DNA from 2 places in the Pseudoalteromonas sp. '520P1 No. 423' genome. Region 2 is predicted to be linked to the other one. Evidence: predicted binding sites of a transcription regulator. Region 2 holds the regulator's gene; the other holds the start of a gene.
The links. The regulator sigma-54, encoded in region 2, starts transcription at its own class of promoters, with help from an activator protein. The targets are predictions, from matches to a motif close to GTTGGCACGNNNNTNGNNT.
Positions count from the first base shown of each region.

Region 1: PSA_RS03030 (YggN family protein) is a predicted target of sigma-54. The motif match lies at 1,666-1,684, and genes of this name have one in related genera.

Region 1 is NZ_BBZB01000001.1:652,260-655,687, reverse strand. It holds gene PSA_RS03045 (cytochrome b/b6 domain-containing protein) at 1-349, opposite strand, end outside; gene PSA_RS03040 (glutathione peroxidase) at 540-1,022, shown strand; gene PSA_RS03035 (MarR family winged helix-turn-helix transcriptional regulator) at 1,025-1,459, shown strand; gene PSA_RS03030 (YggN family protein) at 1,740-2,573, shown strand; gene PSA_RS03025 (energy transducer TonB) at 3,221-3,428, opposite strand, start outside.
Region 2 is NZ_BBZB01000001.1:180,670-184,097, reverse strand. It holds gene ptsN (PTS IIA-like nitrogen regulatory protein PtsN) at 1-191, opposite strand, end outside; gene hpf (ribosome hibernation promoting factor) at 194-481, opposite strand; gene PSA_RS00830 (RNA polymerase factor sigma-54) at 508-1,989, opposite strand; gene lptB (LPS export ABC transporter ATP-binding protein) at 2,079-2,804, opposite strand; gene lptA (lipopolysaccharide transport periplasmic protein LptA) at 2,804-3,340, opposite strand; gene lptC (LPS export ABC transporter periplasmic protein LptC) at 3,330-3,428, opposite strand, start outside.

The DNA of each region.
Region 1 (3,428 bases), 470 kb from region 2:
ATATGTCATCTGTTGTCATTAAGCCTGAAATACCTTGAACTAGAAGTAAACAGAAAAATGCCAACACCATATAACTACCCGCAGAATTGTGACCTCTTGTATATGAATTTGACTTAATAGAGTTAATGACTGCTTTAGGAGAGTGTAATAAAGCTTTTAATTTTGCAGTATCACTGCCAATAAAACCCCAAAGTAAACGCGCTACGATTAAAGATAATACGCTATAACCCGCTACAAAATGCAAGTCCATCCAACCTTCTTCACCTGAAAAGTAAAGCACACCTATCAGTAAAACCAATGACCAATGAAAAAAGCGGATGAAACCATCCCACACCTTAATTTTTTGCACTTTAAACTCCAACTCAATAAAAATCGATACTTTGCTTATGCATTATTGTGCCATAAAGTGAAGTAATATGCGTAAAAATGAGACAGCAAAGCATTTTTAACTGTTAAAACACTAAGCTAAAAGTGTTCAAAAATTGACAATTAAATCGTACACGATATAATTTATTGAATATCTACTTAGGAACAAAGTTATGTCTGATTTTTATCAACTACAAGCGACTAGTTTGCAGCAACAAAATATCAATATGAAAGACTATCAAGGTAAGGTGGTTTTAATTGTTAATACTGCAAGTAAATGTGGTTTAACACCACAATATGAAGGTTTGCAAAAATTATATGATAAATATAAAGATCAAGGTTTAGTTATTTTAGGTTTTCCATGCAACCAATTTCGCCAACAAGAGCCAGGTGATGCAAATCAGATATCTGAAGGATGCCTCATCAACTATGGCGTAGATTTTCAAATGTTTGAAAAAATAGATGTAAACGGCGCGAACAGCCACCCTATTTATCAATACCTAAAATCAGCCTTACCAGGTATATTTGGCAACAATATAAAATGGAACTTTACCAAGTTTTTAATTGGCAGTGATGGCACACCTATTAAACGCTTTGCTCCCACAACTAAACCTGCCGCAATAGAAGAGCATATTCAGCAAGCTTTAGCGAAATAAATATGTCATCAGCAAACGATCATCAAATATTAGAAAACCAGTTATGTTTTCCGCTTTATGCTGCGTCTAGGTTGGTAACACGTTTATACCAACCGCTTTTAGAGCAATACAAGCTTACCTATACACAATACATAGTCTTAATGATTTTATGGCAAGATGATGGCCTTAGTGTGAAACAAATAGGCGAAAAAGCATTACTTAATAGCAATACATTAACGCCATTATTAAAACGTATGCAACAAGCTCAATTGTTAGAGCGAATAAAAAATAAATCTGATGAAAGGCAAGTGGATATCAAGCTCACACCTAAAGGATGGCAGTTAAAACAAGAACTAGCCTGTATACCGCAACAATTAATCAATCAAACCGATTACGATACTGTAAAAGCGAAACAGCTTAAAATTTTATTAGAGCAGCTTATTAAGCAATTAAAATAAAGATCTCAGAAAAGTAAAAGTAAATAGAGGCCGCTGGTTAGACTATAGGCAACAAACAGATCGCCGAAAAAGCTTAGTTTTTTACGCTCAAATATAAATTGGCTATTAAATTGTTTATTTAACCATTTTTTAGTCTAAATACTAACAACCATACTTTCCACAAAAACAAAATACAGATAACCCATTGTTTTAACTTAAAATAAAAACATGGCACCGATATTGAAATAGCTTATACATCAACAGGAAAGATAATAACTATTTTGATACAGGAAGCTATAACATGACAACATTCGCAAAAAAAACATTATCAGTACAGTCTAAAACATTTGGTACAGCGCTTGTTTTAGGTTCAGCTCTTTTATCTGGTTCAGCACTTGCTCATAACAATTCAAATAGCATTAATATTTCATCTGACAGCTGTAATATGGCGTTCCAACATACTGTTCGCATTCAACCAAATACTCTTGAAATACAAACTCAAAATGATCGAGTAATGCGAATCGAACAAGATGGTACTTTATATATAAACGATGAAGTTATTAGCTTAAATGCTCAAGAGCAACAAACTGTAGAGAACTATGCCGATAACTTACGTGAGCAATTACCACAAGTTGCCAATATAGCACTTGAAGGTGTAAAAATTGCGGGCATTGCAATTGACGAAGTTGGTAATGCATTTGGATTAAATAGCATGGATTCAATGTCTGAATTAATGGATGAATTATCAGTTGAAATTCATGACCAGTTTTACCAAGACGGTACTTTTGTAATGAGTCAAAACGGATTTGATTCAATTGACGATACATTTGGTGAATCATTCGAAAATAAAATGGAAGAAGCCATGCAAGCTGCAGTAATGGATTCAATTGGCGGCTTATTAGTTGCATTGGGGTCAGAGCTTATTGGTTCAGGCGGAGATATGGATGAATTTGAAAACCGAATGCAAAACATGGGCAAACAAATTGAAGAAAAAGTAGAGCTTCAAGCTAAAAACTTAGAAGAAAAAGCAGAAGCACTTTGTGGCTCAATGGAAAAACTAGCGAAACAAGAAGATCAACTTCAAGAATTTTTACCTGAACTTAAAGCTTATGATTTATTTGCGGTAAATCACTAGTCCAACCAAAGTCAGTCATCAAAATAGAGAGGCCACATATGTGGCCTTTTCTATATTCAACAAAAAAACCAGCACAAATAATCACAGTGAGATTAAACCTCTTTAAGTTATTTTTAATTAACAATTACGATATTTTAATCTATTCAACAAGATGAATTTACAAGCTATTAGTATAGTTATCACGCGTTCCTGCATTACTAACCAGTTGTGGTGTTAATAGCAATATTCCCATCGCAATTGGTCGGTAATTTTTCATTTTAGCGTTTTCATATATTGCTTTATTTTTGCTTTAAGGCTTAACAATATGAGACCCACTTTAACGCCCTAATTATTTATTACCCTAAACTCGTTATTACGTTCTTTTGCTTTTTCACTATAACGTGTTTTTTTATTTCAATTCATGGGTATACTTAAAATACCTCTGCAACTAACTTACTTTGGATCTTTATTGAACTCAGTCACTAAAAAGCTAAAATGCAGTAAATTAACCCATAAATTACTACTGTCATTTGGCATTATTTTTATGCTTAGTGGCCTAATTGGTTTTTTTGGCTCTATTTGCGTTAAGTGTTGAATAATTCCTTTTGTGGGAGAAAACGTGGAAATTACTGATTATTCCCACGCTATTTTGAAAAGTATTTTAAATATTATTCACATTGAAGTTTTGCTTGTTCAGCACACCTAGCTTTTGCTTCTTCTTCAGAGCTTCCGCCCATACAAAAATCTAAGCGTATTACCTTTTCTTCAGCTTGGCTTGGCTGGCCTGAAACATTTTCCCAGCGCCACTTTTTTATGACCTTTTTAGCAGGTTTGAAAATAACTTTCTTAGGAATAGACGAAACTAATTCTATATCT
Region 2 (3,428 bases):
ATAGCGATACCTTTTCCGATACCTGTGCTTCCAAGCTTTTCTCGCTTTAATAAAGAATTAAGGATCTCTTGTTCAGTTAGCTCGGGTAGCTTTTGCTGTGCTATCTGGCTTATATATTCCAGCATTCGTTTTTTGCTATGAAAAAGGACTGCAGCTTTAGTGCAGTCCTTTGATAAAAATGAATTAATCATATTTAACGTCTAGATAATTTTTCTTTATGTTTAATAACTTGTCGATCTAATTTATCAATCAAGCCATCAATAGCAGCATACATATCAGCATGCTCAGAAGTTGCAAAAAGTTCGCCTCCATTAACATGAAGTGTTGCTTCTGCTTTTTGAGATAGCTTTTCGATATCTAAGATAACATGCACATTGTTAATATGATCAAAATGCCTTTCAAGCTTAGCGAATTTGTTTGTTACATAGTCTCTTAGTGGATCTGTGATATTTACATGACGACCTGTTAAATTTAATTGCATAAGCGTACTTCCTTCTATTATACATCTCAGATTAAACATTTTCTCTGATTTGACGATGGAATGGACAGTGATTCTCGATATTTTGCTATCGTTCTTCTGGCCACCTTGATGCCTTGATCTGCTAAAATATCCGCTATTTTACTATCACTTAATGGTTTGGCTTGATTTTCTGCGGCAATTAGCTTTTTGATAAGTGCTCGAATAGCTGTAGATGAACACTCACCTCCATTTTCTGTACTTACGTGGCTAGAGAAAAAATATTTCAGTTCATATATACCACGTGGTGTATGCATATATTTCTGTGTGGTTACACGTGAAATAGTTGATTCATGCATTTCTACCATTTCAGCAACGTCGTTAAGCACCATAGGCTTCATTGCTTCATCACCATGTTCAAAGAATGCCTGTTGTTGCATTACAATGCAATTGGCAACTTTTAATAGTGTTTCGTTTCTACTTTCTATACTTTTAATAAACCATTTAGCCTCTTGTAAATGAGAGCGAATAAACTGACTGTCCGCATTACAAGAGCCTGCCATAGAGGCATAGTGATTATTGACTCTTATTTTTGGCATGGTATCTGAATTTAAATCAACTACCCAACGACCCTTTATTTTTTTTACTGTCACATCGGGGATCACATATTCAGTTTGTTCTTTTACGATACTTGATGCAGGTTTCGGGTTTAGGCTATGGATCAAATCCATCACTTGTTTTAATTCAGGTTCTTTGAGCTTAGTTTTTTTCATTAAGCTGCGATAATCTCTCGCACCTAATAATTCAACGTATTCTCTTAAAATATGTTTGGTTTCATCAAGCCAAGGAGTTGTTTTATCGTATTGATTAAGCTGAATTAATAAACACTCTGATAGGCTTCGAGCTGCAATGCCAATAGGATCAAAGACCTGAATGCGTTTAAGTACTGCTTCAACTTCATCTAATTCAACTTCATCTTCTTCAGAACCTAAACTATCTAAAATGTCTTGTGAAGAAACGGTTAAGTAACCTGATTCATCTACAGCTTCTACGATTGCAGTGGCAATAGCTTCATCTGTAGGGCTAAATGGGGTGAGGCGTAATTGCCACATTAAATAATCTTGCAATGATTCGGATGTACTGCCTTGATATGCTAAATCATCATCTGGGGCAGGTCCTGCCGATGCTACGGGGGCGGCACTGACATATTCATCCCAACTTACATCCATTGCAAGTTCGTCTGTTAGGGTTTCTTTAGTTAAGGCTTCAGAGCTTTCCATTTCTACTTGAGCCGTAGGGATTATCTCTTCTGCATCAGAAGCTTTTTCTGCTGTTTCATTTTCAGAAGCTGGCGTTTTTTCTTCAGCATTAAAATCTTGCTCATCAAGTTCTAAGAGCGGGTTGCTTTCGAGTGCTTCTTGTATCTCTAACTGCAGATCTAACGTGCTAAGTTGCAATAGGCGGATAGCCTGTTGCAACTGTGGAGTCATTGTTAGTTGTTGTCCAAGACGAAGCTGTAGTGATTGCCTCATTAAGTTTTAACAATCCTTATAATGTCTAAATTAAATACACTCTTTTTTACTTAATTTTGAGTATAGCCCATATTTCTTTTTATATTTTTTTATAATCTAAATTGTTCACCAAGATAAACGTCTCTTACAGTCTGATCAGCTAAAACGGCTTCAGGTGTACCAGATGCGATAAGTTCGCCATGGGAAACAATGTAAGCTTTTTCACACACATCTAAGGTTTCACGCACATTATGGTCTGTAATTAACACGCCTATACCTCTATTTTTAAGATGTTGTATAATTTTTTTAATATCCAATACTGAAATTGGATCAACACCTGCAAATGGCTCATCTAATAGAATAAATTTAGGTTCAGCTGCTAAAGCTCGGGCAATTTCAACTCGACGTCTTTCGCCCCCTGATAATGCCATACCTTGGCTATCACGAATATGGCAAATATTAAATTCATCCAATAAATTATTAAGCGCATCTTCTCTTTGTTGCTTATTCAGGTGTTTGCGAGTTTCTAATATGGCCATGATATTTTGATAAACAGTCAGCTTTCTGAAAATAGATGACTCTTGCGGTAGGTAGCCAATGCCCATACGAGCACGATTATGCATAGGCTGTAAAGTGATATCTTCATCATCAATTTTAATAGTGCCTTTATCACTTGGCACTAGGCCAACTATCATATAGAAGGAAGTGGTTTTACCTGCACCATTAGGCCCTAATAATCCAACGATTGTGCCAGCTTTGACTTCTAAACTCACATTTTTTACGACTTGCCTGCCGTTGTAACTTTTTGCCAGTTGCGCTGCTTGTAATAAGCTCATTAATTATTACCCGATTGTTTAGTTTCTTCTTTTTTAACTGGCGTTAAAACAGTGTGTACTCTTTGGTCTGAGTCTTTATCTTTGTATGCGGTAATAAGTTCTTGAAGGTGATCGTAGATAATTGTTTTAGCACTCATTGATTGACCGCTTTGGTTTATTTTTGCATCACCTTTAAAAGTGAGGGTACCAGATTCAACGTCATAACGAATATTTTTTGCACTTGCTGTTACAGGGCTGCCGTCTTTAAGTTTACCGATAAAAGTAGCTGGGTTACCTGTTGCTATCAATATTTGTTTTTCTTTTCCTAATTCGCTTCTTCTATGTACTTCTAATAAGTCAGCTTTGATGTTTTTATCTGTATGTTTGATATCCACATTATTTTTAAATATTACAATATTTCTTTTTAAATCAGCCTGCTGTGTATCGGCAGAGATAGATACCTTGCCGATAAGCTCTTTTGCTTGCACATTAAAGTGAGTAACTAAAGCCAATGTAGCAATGATAAATCTTTTTTTATAAATTGTTTTATTGGTCATAATTTTCTTTATCGTAGTAAATAGTTTGAGTATGGTTGATTAATTCAAGCGTTTCTTTATTTAGATCTGCATTGAGACCTTTACCTGT